3 regions of the Streptomyces araujoniae genome follow, and region 2 is predicted to be linked to each of the others. Evidence: riboswitches for the same ligand, from Rfam matches in the RefSeq annotation. Region 2 holds a riboswitch; each other region holds the start of a gene.
The links. A riboswitch is a leader RNA that binds a small molecule or an ion and turns the genes downstream of it on or off. The one in region 2 is predicted to bind cobalamin.
Positions count from the first base shown of each region.

Region 1: it holds a riboswitch for cobalamin, as region 2 does, so the genes downstream of both, ACQ9ZG_RS11265 (ABC transporter substrate-binding protein) here and metE (5-methyltetrahydropteroyltriglutamate--homocysteine S-methyltransferase) in region 2, are expected to answer to the same signal.
Region 3: it holds a riboswitch for cobalamin, as region 2 does, so the genes downstream of both, ACQ9ZG_RS23390 (ribonucleoside-diphosphate reductase subunit alpha) here and metE (5-methyltetrahydropteroyltriglutamate--homocysteine S-methyltransferase) in region 2, are expected to answer to the same signal.

Region 1 covers NZ_CP194070.1:2,659,025-2,663,209, reverse strand. Annotated here, with positions in the region: gene ACQ9ZG_RS11275 (amino acid permease) at 1-758, shown strand, start outside; gene ACQ9ZG_RS11270 (M67 family metallopeptidase) at 959-1,381, shown strand; cobalamin riboswitch at 1,412-1,606, shown strand; gene ACQ9ZG_RS11265 (ABC transporter substrate-binding protein) at 1,647-2,645, shown strand; gene ACQ9ZG_RS11260 (FecCD family ABC transporter permease) at 2,642-3,682, shown strand; gene ACQ9ZG_RS11255 (ABC transporter ATP-binding protein) at 3,759-4,185, shown strand, end outside.
Region 2 covers NZ_CP194070.1:6,693,138-6,697,322, forward strand. Annotated here, with positions in the region: cobalamin riboswitch at 162-340, opposite strand; gene cobF (precorrin-6A synthase (deacetylating)) at 526-1,323, shown strand; gene ACQ9ZG_RS28550 (hypothetical protein) at 1,462-1,659, opposite strand; cobalamin riboswitch at 1,933-2,149, shown strand; gene metE (5-methyltetrahydropteroyltriglutamate--homocysteine S-methyltransferase) at 2,311-4,185, shown strand, end outside.
Region 3 covers NZ_CP194070.1:5,396,366-5,400,550, reverse strand. Annotated here, with positions in the region: gene ACQ9ZG_RS23400 (hypothetical protein) at 1-599, shown strand, start outside; gene ACQ9ZG_RS23395 (GNAT family N-acetyltransferase) at 599-1,108, shown strand; cobalamin riboswitch at 1,161-1,295, shown strand; gene ACQ9ZG_RS23390 (ribonucleoside-diphosphate reductase subunit alpha) at 1,430-3,844, shown strand; gene ACQ9ZG_RS23385 (ribonucleotide-diphosphate reductase subunit beta) at 3,844-4,185, shown strand, end outside.

The DNA of each region.
Region 1 (4,185 bases), 4.0 Mb from region 2:
TCATGTTCGCCTTCCTCGCCGTGGAACTCGTCGGCGTCACCGCGGGCGAGTCCAAGGACCCCAGGACCGTGCTGCCCAAGGCCATCAACACCGTGCCGTGGCGCATCGCCGTCTTCTACGTCGGCGCCCTGATCATGATCCTGTCGGTCGTGCCGTGGTCCACCTTCAAGCCGGGCGTCTCGCCGTTCGTGAAGGCCTTCGAGGAGATGGGGCTCGGCATCGGCGCCGCCATCGTCAACTTCGTCGTCCTGACCGCGGCGCTCTCCTCCTGCAACTCCGGCATGTACTCCACCGGCCGCATGCTCCGCGACCTGGCCATGAACGGACAGGGCCCGCGCGCCTTCACCAAGCTCACGAAGAACGGCCTGCCGCTCACCGGGACCACCTTCTCCGCCGCCCTGATGCTCGTCGGCGTCTGGATCAACTACCAGTGGCCGGGCGAGGCGTTCAACTACGTCGTCTCCTTCGCCACCATCTCCGGCATGTGGGCCTGGATCATGATCCTGTTCAGCCAGATCCGCTACCGCCGCATGGCCGACCGGGGCGTGCTCCCGCACTCCTCGTTCAAGGCCCCGGGAGCCCCGTACACCAGCTGGTTCGCGCTCGCCTTCATCGGCATGGTCATCGTCATGATGGCGATCGACCAGGACGCCCGGATCTCGCTCTACTGCGCCCCGCTCTGGGCGCTCCTCCTGGGCGTCTCCTACCTGGTGCTCAAGTCGCGCGACCCGGAGAACACCGCCTTCGCCAAGCGCTGACCCAGGCTCCGGCGAGCACCCCACCCGCTCGCGTCGAGCACCGAACCCGAGGGCGGGCCCGTCGACCACGGGCCCTGGACCGGCCCTCCTCCCCAGGGCGTCCCGGCCGCTCAGCTCCCCCCACGGCCCCGGCGTCCACCATGCGGCCCTCCCCGTACCACCCACCGGTACGGAGAGGGCCGCATGCCTATCCTCTTGCCATGCTGACCATCACCCAGGCGCTCCACGACCAGATCGTCGCCCACGCCCGCGCCGACCACCCCGACGAGGCGTGCGGTGTGGTGGCGGGCCCGGCCGGGACCGGGCGCCCCGAGCGCTTCGTCCCCATGCTCAACGCCGCCCGCTCGCCCACGTTCTACGAGTTCGACTCCGGCGACCTCCTCAAGCTCTACCGCGAGATGGACGACCGCGACGAGGAGCCCGTGATCATCTACCACTCGCACACCGCGACCGAGGCCTACCCCTCCCGCACCGACGTGACGTACGCCAACGAGCCCGGCGCCCACTACGTCCTGGTCTCCACCGCCGACACCGACGGCTCGGGCCCCTTCCAGTTCCGCTCGTACCGCATCGTGGACGGCGAGATCACCGAGGAAGACGTGCAGGTCGTCGAGGCGTACTGAGCCGCGACGCTCCTCCCCGGGGGCCCCGCCGACCCTCCGGATCCGTCTGGCACACTGCACCCCAGACCCGAACACAAGGCAGCAGGAACCAGGAAGCCGGTGCGAATCCGGCACGGTCCCGCCACTGTGACCGGGCCCCCTCCCGTACGGACGACTCCCCGGTGGACGACTCCGCGCGGGAGGGCGGCCCGGAAGCCAGGAACTGGCCCGCCGCCTTCTCCCGCATCGACCAGGGGACGCGGAAATCCCCCGGAGAGGCCCCGCCATGTCCCGGCGCACCCCCGCGCTCATAGCCGCCGCCGTGCTGCTCCCGCTCGCCCTCACCGCCTGCTCCTCCTCGGAGAGCCCCGACGCCAAGGGCGGGCCCGAGGCCGCGGAGAAGAGCGACGGCTTCCCGTACACCGTCACCAACTGCGGTGTCACCACCACGTACAAGGCCGCGCCGAAGCGCGTGGTCACCATGAACCAGCACGTCACCGAGATCATGCTGGAGCTGGGCCTCACCAAGTCCCTCGTCGGCACCGCCTACCTCGACGACAAGGTGCTGCCGAAGTACGCCGAGGACTACGCCTCCGTCCCGGTCATCGCCAAGGAGTACCCCTCCTACGAGCAGGTCCTCGCCGCCGACCCCGACTTCGTCTACGGCGGCTACGCCAGCGCGTTCGCCGCGGGCGACGGGCGCGGCCGCGAGGCGCTGAAGAAGGCCGGCATCGAGACCCGGCTCAACACCGAGAGCTGCGCCGAGGCCGACACCCCGATGGAGACCCTCTACGGAGAGATCCGCGAGGTCGGCCGCACCTTCGGCGTCAGCGACCGCGCCGAGGCCTGGATCAAGCGGGCCAAGGCCGACAACGCCGCCACGGCCGAGAAGCTCAAGGACCTCAAGGCCCTCCCCGTCTTCGTCTACGACAGCGGCGACAAGACCGCGTTCACCGCGGGCGGCAAGGGCATCGGCAACGAGCTGATCAAGCGCGCCGGCGGCACCAACATCTTCGCCGACCTCGACAAGTCCTTCGGGGACGCCTCCTGGGAGAACGTCGTCGCCCGCAAGCCCGAGGCGATCGTGATCTACGACTACGGCTCCACCACCGTCGAACAGAAGAAGAAGCGCCTCCTCACCGACCCGGCCCTCGCGGACGTCCCGGCCATCAAGAACAAGCGCTTCGCGGTGATGCCGCTCTCCGACGCGGTCCTCGGCGTCCGCGTCCCCGCCGCCGTCGAGAAGCTCGCGGCCCAGCTCCACCCGGCGGCCACCACCCCGTGACCTGCCGCACCCCCGCACCGCGGCGGCTGCTCCGCTACACCCTGGTCGTCGGCGCCCTCGCCGCCCTCCTCGCAGCCGCCGTGGTCGCCGCCCTCGCCCTCGGCTCCGTCCGCATCCCGCCCGGCCAGGTGATCGACATCCTGACCGGGCGGGCGGAGGCGAGCCCGTTCCGCACGATCGTCCTGGACGTGCGGCTGCCCCGGGTCCTGCTCGGCATCGTCGTCGGCGCCGGACTCGCCGTCATCGGCACGGTCCTCCAGGCCCTCGTACGGAACCAGCTGGCCGACCCGTTCCTCCTCGGCGTCTCCTCCGGGGCCTCCACCGGCGCGGTCCTGGTGATCGTCCTCGGTATCGGCGCCTCCCTCGCCACCACCGTGACCATCCCGGCCGCCGCGTTCGCCGGCGCGCTGCTCTCCCTGCTGCTCGTCTACACCCTGGCGCGCGGCGGAGGCGGCCTCACCACCAACCGGCTCGTCCTCGCCGGGGTCGCCGTCTCCTACATCCTCTCCGCCCTCACCAGCCTGATCCTGGTCACCTCCGCCCGCGCCGACCACCTCCAGGAAGTCCTCTACTGGACCCTCGGCGGCCTCGGCGCGGCCCGCTGGGACATGCTCGCGCTCCCGACGATCACCCTGATCGCCGGTACGGCCGTCCTCCTCACCCTGGCCCGCCCGCTCGACCTGCTCCTGGTGGGGGAGGAGGGCGCGACCGTGCTGGGCCTGGACACCGCCCGCTTCCGGGCCGCCGTCTTCGTCCTCGCCTCGCTCATGACCGGGGCGCTGGTGGCGTACAGCGGGGCGATCGGCTTCGTCGGGCTGATGGTCCCGCACATGGCCCGGATGGCGGTGGGCGCCTCGCACCGGGCGCTGCTGCCGGTGGCCGCGCTCGGCGGGGCGGTGTTCCTGGTCCTCGCGGACCTGGCCGCCCGCACCCTGGCCGCCCCGCAGGACATCCCGGTCGGTGTGCTCACCGCGCTCACCGGCGGCCCGTTCTTCCTGTGGATGCTGCGGCGCCGGCCGGAAGGGGCGCCGGCATGAGCACCGTACGATCCGCCCCCGAGGACGGGGGCCGCGCCCGCACGACGACTGTCCGCACGCCCGAGGGAGCCCGCCCGTGACCACCCTGCGCACCGAGGCCCTCTCGTACGGGACCGGCGAGGGCCGCCACCTCGTCGACGCGGTCGACCTCATCGCCGCCGACGGCGAGACGGTCGGCCTGGTCGGCCCCAACGGCAGCGGCAAGACCACACTCCTGCGCTGCGTCTACGGCACCCTGCGCCCCACCCACGGCCGGGTCCTCCTGGACGGCGACGACCTCGCCACCCTCCCCGTGAAGTCCCGCGCCCGCCGCATCGCCACCGTCCCGCAGGAGAGCCACGCCGGCTTCGAACTGACCGTCGGCCAGGTCGTCGCCATGGGCCGCGCCCCGCACAAGCGGTTCTGGGAGGCGGACAGCGCCGCCGACACCGCCCTGGTCACCGACGCCCTGGAACGGGTCGGGATCGCCGCGCTCGAACCCCGTACGTTCGCCTCGCTCTCCG
Region 2 (4,185 bases):
CCGCGCACCGGTCGGGTGCACGGGGGCGCGGAAGGGCTGCCGCCAGGGGGGACGCGAAGGGCGGGGCCGTCAGGGGGCGGGGAGAACCGCTCGCCGGGACGTGCCCGCGGGGCCGTGGGTGCGGACCGGTGCCATGCGTGTCTGCTCCATCCTCGTGGAAACACGGAACTATTCCCGTGGCCGGTATCCTGACTCCCGGATCAGCGCGCGCCCTCGTGCCTTCCCGACGGCTGGTTCGCCGTCAGTGGCGTGTCCTGCGAGGACGGACTCCCCGGTCACAGTGGCGGGACCGCGCCGGAATCGCACCGGCTTCCCTGACACCACGGGCCTTCGAGGCGCCCGGCACGATGCCGGTCGCCTCTCTGCTCACGAACATATAGTTGGACGTCCTAGTAAGTCCACCCCGCCTCGCTCCGACACGGACGCGCCCTCGCCCCGGGCCGGGTCCTGCCCGCGCCGGTCGGTGCCGACGGCCGCCCCGCCCCCTGCCCGGGCCGGCGGCCCGCCCTGGCATGATCGGCCGACATGAGCGACGCACCACCACGCCACATCCTCGTCATCGGCATGGGCGCCGGTGACCCCGACCACCTGACGCTCGCCGCGATCAAGGCGATGCGCCGGGCGCAGGTCTTCTTCGTGCTCGGCAAGGGCCGCGAGAAGGAGTCCCTCACCCGGCTGCGACGGGACATCCTGGCCGAACACCTCACCGGCCCCTACCGGGTCGTCGAGGCCGAGGACCCCTGGCGGGACCGCACCCAGGACGACCGGGGGCGCTACACCTCGGCGGTCCACGACTGGCGCCACCGCCGCGCCGACATCTGCGAGCGCCTGATCGCCGAGGAGCTGGCACCGGGGGAGTGCGGGGCCTTCCTGGTCTGGGGCGACCCGTCCCTGTACGACAGCACCCTGGCGATCCTGGAAGACATCCGGGACCGGGGGACGGTGGAGTTCGGGCATGAGGTGATCCCCGGCATCAGCAGCGTCTCCGCCCTCGCCGCCCGCCACCGTACGTCCCTGAACCAGGTGGGCCGCCCGATCCGCATCACCCCCGGCAGGCGGCTCGCGGAGGGGTTCCCGGACGACGACGGCGACATCGTGGTGATGCTCGACGGCCACGAGAGCTTCACCCATCTGACGGGCCGGGGGCTGTGGATCTACTGGGGCGCCTACATCGGCACCCCGGACGAACTCCTGGTCTCCGGCCCGCTCGACGAGGTCGCGGACCGGATCAGCCGCGTGCGCGCCGAGGCCCGCGAACGGCACGGCTGGATCATGGACACGTACCTGCTGCGTCAGGGGCCGGGCGCGTCGGGCGGCGCCTGAGGCGGTGAAGCCGCCCGTATCCGAGGCGGTGTCGGCCGCTGATGGGCCCCGGCCCGTGAGCGGGGGCCCGGACAAGGGGTGGCGGGCCGTGCGAGGCGCGGGCGGCGGCGCCGCACCTCGTCGTCGGGCCCTGCCGGGTCAGCTCCGGGACTCGTGCGCCCGGATCAGGCCGAGCCCGTGGCCGAGGCTCGGGCACTCGGCACTCAGCTCGTTGCCCCGCACCAGATAGTTGTCCACGCGCCCGTCGGTGGCGCGCTCCACGGCCCGGTACTGCGTGCCGTTCACCGTGATCGTCCAGCCGTCGCCGTCCTGGGCCCAGCCGACTGTCTTCTTCATGCAGCGCTCCCCTTCTCTCCTCGCCGCCGCGGGTCGGCGGCCGTGTATTGGCAAGAAGAACGGCCTGTGACGCTCAGTGGTTCCGGCTCGCCTACGCCATTCGGTTACATCTGTGTCACCGTGCCACCACGAGCTGACCGGAAGTCAGCGAACGGGCGAAGGGGAGCGGAATCCGGGCCGTCCGAAGCCGCCGGGCGCCCTCCCTGCGTGGCCCGTGTCTCATTTCACTGTCCGAAGTGTGAACAACGGTGTGCGCCCGGCGGTCGTCCGCTTAGGGTGACCGGTGCAGCTGGTTCGCCCCGTCAGCCGGACGGGAGCGTCGTAAGAGGGAACCCGGTGGGAATCCGGGACTGCCCCGCAGCGGTGAGCGGGAACGACCGCCGTCATACGCACTGGACCCGGACGGGTCTGGGAAGCGACGGCCACTAGGTGTCTGCCCCCGGCAGACGTGCCCGCGAGTCCGAAGACCTGCCCGTTGCCCGCACGCGACCGTTCGTGTGCGGAGTTCCCGGTGACCTCGTGGGCGGGTCGGCGTAACCGTCGGGTGGACGGACACGGTCAGCGTGTCGCGTTTCCGCCCGGTCCGTCACCCCTTCGCGTCCGCGTTCCGTCCCGGGAACAGCTGGAGACACGCTCGCGAAGGAGAGTCACGTGACAGCGAAGCCCGCAGCCGCGGCAGCACGGGCCACCGTGTACGGCTACCCCCGCCAGGGTCAGAACCGTGAACTGAAGAAGGCCGTCGAGGGCTACTGGAAGGGCCGCGTCGACGCGGGCGCCCTCCGGCAGACCGCCGCCGAACTGCGCCGGGGCACCTGGCAGCAGCTCGCCGAGGCCGGCGTCCACGAAGTGCCGACCGGTGATTTCTCGTACTACGACCACGTCCTGGACACCAGTGTCATGGTCGGCGCTGTCCCCGAGCGGCACCGCGCTGCGGTCGACGCGGACGCCCTCGACGGCTACTTCGCCATGGCCCGCGGCACCCAGGACGTGGCGCCGCTGGAGATGACCAAGTGGTTCGACACCAACTACCACTACCTGGTCCCCGAGTTGGGGCCGGACACGGTGTTCACCGCCGACTCCGCCAAGCAGGTCGAGGAGTTCAAGGAGGCCCTGGCGCTCGGCCACACCCCGCGCCCGGTCCTGGTCGGCCCCGTCACCTACCTGCTGCTCGCCAAGGCGGCCCCCGGAGTCGCCGCCGGCTTCGAGCCGCTGACCCTGCTGGATAGGCTGCTGCCCGTGTACGCCGAGGTCCTCGCGGACCTGCGGGCCGCCGGCGCCGAGTGGGTGCAGCTGGACGAGCCCGCCCTCGTCCAGGACCGCACCCCGGCCGAGCTGAACGCCACCGCCCGCGCCTACCGCGAGCTGGGCTCACTGGCCGACCGGCCGAAGCTGCTGGTCGCCTCCTACTTCGGCCGGCTCGGCGAGGCCCTGCCCGTCCTGGCCAAGTCCCCGGTCGAGGGGATCGCGCTGGACTTCACCGAGTCCGGCGCCGCCAACCTCGACGACCTCGCGGCGGCCGGCGGACTGCCCGGCAAGCGGCTCGTCGCGGGCGTCGTCAACGGCCGCAACATCTGGATCAACGACTACGAGAAGTCGCTCGCCACCCTCGGCACGCTCCTGGGCCTCGCGGACCAGGTCGACGTCTCCGCCTCCTCCTCCCTCCTGCACGTCCCGCTGGACGCGTCGGCCGAGCGGGACATCGACCCGCAGGTGCTGCGCTGGCTGGCCTTCGCCCGGCAGAAGACCGCCGAGATCGTCACCCTGGCCAGGGGGCTCTCCCAAGGCACCGAGGCCATCGCCGCCGAACTCGCCGCCAACCGCGCCGACCTGGCCTCCCGCGCCGACGCCCCCATCACCCGCGACCCCGCCGTCCGGGCCCGTACGGCGGCCGTCACCGATGCCGACGGCCGCCGCTCCCAGCCGTACGCCGAGCGGACCGTGGCCCAGCGCGCCCACCTCGGGCTGCCGCTGCTGCCCACCACCACCATCGGCTCCTTCCCGCAGACCACCGAACTCCGCACCGCCCGCGCCGACCTGAGGGCCGGCCGGATCGACGGGGCCGGGTACGAGGAGCGGATCAAGGACGAGATCCGCGAGGTCCTCTCCTTCCAGGAGAAGGCCGGGATCGACGTCCTGGTCCACGGCGAGCCCGAACGCAACGACATGGTGCAGTACTTCGCGGAGCAGCTCACCGGCTACCTCGCCACCCAGCACGGCTGGGTCCAGTCGTACGGCACCCGCTACGTCCGCCCGCCGGTCCTCGCCGGGGACATCTCGCGCCCCGAGCCGATGACCGTGCGCTGGACGGCGTACGCGCAGTCGCTCACCGAGCGCCCGGTCAAGGGCATGCTGACCGGACCGGTCACCATGCTCGCCTGGTCCTTCGTCCGCGACGACCAGCCGCTCGGCGAGACCGCCCGCCAGGTGGCGCTCGCCCTGCGCGACGAGGTGAACGACCTGGAGGCGAACGGGACTTCGGTGATCCAGGTCGACGAGCCCGCCCTGCGCGAGACGCTGCCCCTGCGC
Region 3 (4,185 bases), 1.3 Mb from region 2:
GCGGCACCGCGCCGGCGCCCGGTTCGGAGCCGGCGGCGGAGCGGAGCCCTTCGGCCGGACCGGTGCCCGACCGGGCGGAGCTGGAGGCGCGGGCGGGCGCGGCGCAGCTCGTCACGGACCATGTCTGGGTGACCGGGGCCGCGGGCTACGCCCTGGCGCGCCAGTCGGTCGGGGTGCTCGGTGACGACGGGTTCGGCAGCTCCTACACCGCGCCGGACGGCGGTCTGTTCCAGCTGTCGGTGGAACGCCGCCCGCACGCCGTGGCGGAGTGCACGGGTGCCGCCGCGCCCGCCGGCGGCACGGAGCCCCCGGAGACGTGCGAGCGGGACGGCGAACACTGGTACCGGGCCACGGAGTCGGACCACGCGTACGCCCGGGAGCGGGGCGGGCTCGTGATCACGGTGAGCGGGGCGCGCGAGAGGGTGGACCGGGCGACGCTGCGGTCGGCGGCGCGGGCCGCCCACCGCGCCGACGACCACGAGCTGGACCGGGTGCTGCCGCCCGCCGGGGGCGGCTTTGGACAACGGCCCGTCGAGCGCGGCGACCTGCCGCCGGTGGGCGACGGTGCCCCGGACAACGAGGTGGGAGCGAGCGGCTGATGGATCTGACGATCAGGGTGGCGGAGCCCGCCGAGTACGCCGTACTCGGCGAGATCATCGCCGAGGCCTACCTCGGCGACGGTCTGCTGGACGGCCCGGCGGACCCCTACCTCCTCAAACTGCGGGCGGTGGCACAGCGGGCGGCCGAGGCCGAGGTGCTCGTGGCGCTCGACGCGGACGGGGTGGTGGTCGGGGGTGTGACGTATGCCGCTCCCGGCACTCCGTGGCGCGATATCTCCGGTCCGGACGAGGCCGAGTTCCGGATGCTCGCCGTGGCCCGCGCCGGGCGGGGACGGGGCGTGGGAGAGGCGCTCGTCCGGGCGTGCGTCGAGCGGGCCCGGTCCGCCGAGGGCGTCCGGGGGCTGGTGCTGTCGACGCAGCCGGCCATGCTCCCGGCCCATAGGATCTACCGTCGGCTCGGCTTTCTGCGGACCCCTGAGCGGGACTGGGAGCCGGTTCCTGGCCTGCGCCTCATGACCTTCCGGCTGGAGCTGGAGACGGCCTCCTGAAGGGCGCAAGCAATCAACGCGACACAACATGTGGGGGCCGCATCATCTGGCGGCCCCCACATGTATGCTCGACCTCGCTGTCGCCGCAGGGGAATCCGGTGCGAATCCGGAACTGTCCCGCAACGGTGTGATCAGTGTGCTTTTGCACACCCGAAGTCCGAAGACCTGTCGACAGTACGTCCGGCTCGCCCGAACCGGACGGTAGACGTCCGGGCCTCGCGGATGGGCCGGTGGACGCCGTAGCAGTGCTGCCTTGTCAGGCATCGTGCTGCCCGGTTTCCCCGCTCGCCGCCGGCCCCCAGCCGAGCGAGGGAAAGCCCAGTGACCATCGCGCCCGCCGATCCGGTTTCAGCCACCGAATCCGCTGCCTCCACCGCGTCCGGAGAAGGCACGACCGACGGACCCGGGACCGCCCTGCTGCGGACCCTGACCGACCTCACCGTCGATCTGCCCGACACCGACCCCGGACGGGTCGCCGCCTCCGCGCTCCGCGGGCGCAACGCCCGCTCCGACGAGGCCGAGTTGCGCACGCTGGCCACCGAGGCGGCGGCGGGCCTGATCTCCGAGGACCCGGCGTACTCCAGGCTCGCCGCCCGGCTGCTGACCCGGACGATCGCCGAGGAGGCCGCGAGCCAGGGCGCCACGTCCTTCTCCGCCTCGGTCGCCGTCGGCCACCGCGAGGGCCTGATCGCGGACCGCACCGCCGCCTTCGTGGAGCTGCACGCCGAGGCGCTGGACGCGCTGGTGGAGCGGACGCTGGCCGAGGGCGCGGACGACCGCTTCGGCTACTTCGGCCTCCGTACGCTGCACAGCCGTTACCTGCTGCGCCACCCGCTCACCCGTCAGGTCATCGAGACCCCGCAGCACTTCATGCTGCGCGTGGCCGCGGGCCTCGCCGAGGACGAGTCGGTGCGCGCGCTGGACGAGGTCGCCGCGCTCTACGGGCTGATGAGCAAACTGGACTACCTCCCCTCCTCCCCCACGCTCTTCAACTCCGGCACCCGGCACCCGCAGATGTCCTCCTGCTATCTGCTGGACTCCCCCAAGGACGAGCTGGACTCGATCTACGACCGCTACCACCAGGTGGCGCGTCTGTCGAAGCACGCGGGCGGCATCGGCCTCTCCTACTCCCGTATCCGCGCCCGGGGTTCGCTGATCCGGGGCACCAACGGGCACTCCAACGGCATCGTGCCGTTCCTCAAGACGCTGGACGCCTCCGTGGCGGCGGTGAACCAGGGCGGCCGGCGCAAGGGCGCGGCGGCGGTCTACCTGGAGACCTGGCACGCGGACATCGAGGAGTTCCTGGAGCTGCGCGACAACACGGGTGAGGACCAGCGGCGTACGCACAACCTCAACCTGGCGCACTGGATCCCGGACGAGTTCATGCGCCGCGTCGACGCGGACACCGAGTGGTCGCTGTTCTCCCCCGCCGACGTGCCCGAGCTGGTCGACCTGTGGGGCGACGAGTTCGACGCGGCCTACCGCGCGGCCGAGGCCAAGGGCCTGGCCCGCAAGACGATGCCGGCGCGTGAGCTGTACGGCCGGATGATGCGGACCCTCGCCCAGACCGGCCAGGGGTGGATGACGTTCAAGGACGCCTCCAACCGGACCGCGAACCAGACCGCCGAGCCGGGCCGGGTCGTGCACTCCTCGAACCTGTGCACGGAGATCCTGGAGGTCACCAACGACGGCGAGACGGCCGTCTGCAACCTGGGCTCGGTCAACCTGGGCGCGTTCGTGGCCAACGGCTCGATCGACTGGGAGCGCCTGGACGCCACCGTCCGTACGGCCGTGACCTTCCTCGACCGGGTCGTCGACATCAACTTCTACCCGACCGAGCAGGCCGGGAACTCCAACTCCCGCTGGCGGCCGGTCGGCCTGGGCGCCATGGGCCTCCAGGACGTCTTCTTCCAGCTGCGCCTGCCGTTCGACTCCCCGCGGGCCCGCGCCCTCTCCACGCAGATCGCCGAGCGCATCATGCTCGCGGCGTACGAGGCCTCCTGCGACCTGGCCGAGCGCTCGGGCCCGCTGCCCGCGTGGTCGGAGACGCGTGCCGCGCGCGGTGTGCTCCACCCCGACCACTACGACACCGAGCTGAACTGGCCGGAGCGCTGGGACGCCCTGCGCGCCCGGGTCGCGAAGACCGGCATGCGCAACTCGCTGCTGCTCGCCATCGCGCCGACCGCGACGATCGCCTCGATCGCCGGTGTGTACGAGTGCATCGAGCCGCAGGTCTCCAACCTGTTCAAGCGCGAGACGCTCAGCGGCGAGTTCCTCCAGGTGAACGCCTACCTGGTGGACGAGCTGAAGAAGCTCGGCGTGTGGGACGCCCGCACCCGTGAGGCGCTGCGCGAGGCCAGCGGCTCGGTCCAGGGCTTCGCCTGGATCCCCGAGGACGTGCGGGCGCTGTACCGCACGGCGTGGGAGATCCCGCAGCGCGGTCTGATCGACATGGCGGCGGCCCGTACGCCGTTCCTCGACCAGAGCCAGTCGCTCAACCTGTTCCTGGAGACGCCGACGATCGGCAAGCTCTCCTCGATGTACGCGTACGCCTGGAAGCAGGGGCTGAAGACGACGTACTACCTCCGCTCGCGCCCGGCGACCCGGATCGCCCGTGCCGCGTCCGGCCAGGCGGCGGCCGCCGCCCCCATTCCCGTACAGCAGGCGACGGCTCCCGACGCGGACGCCATCGCCTGCTCCCTCGAAAACCCCGAGTCCTGCGAGGCCTGCCAGTAATGAGCACCACGAACAACGAGAAGAACCTGCTCGACCCGGGATTCGAGCTGACCCTGCGTCCCATGCGGTACCCGGACTTCTACGAGCGCTACCGGGACGCGATCAAGAACACCTGGACCGTGGAGGAGGTCGACCTCCACTCGGACGTGGCCGACCTCGCCAAGCTGTCGCCGGGTGAGCAGCACATGATCGGCCGGCTGGTGGCGTTCTTCGCGACCGGCGACTCGATCGTCTCCAACAACCTCGTGCTGACGCTGTACAAGCACATCAACTCCCCCGAGGCGCGGCTGTACCTGTCGCGGCAGCTCTTCGAGGAGGCCGTGCACGTCCAGTTCTATCTG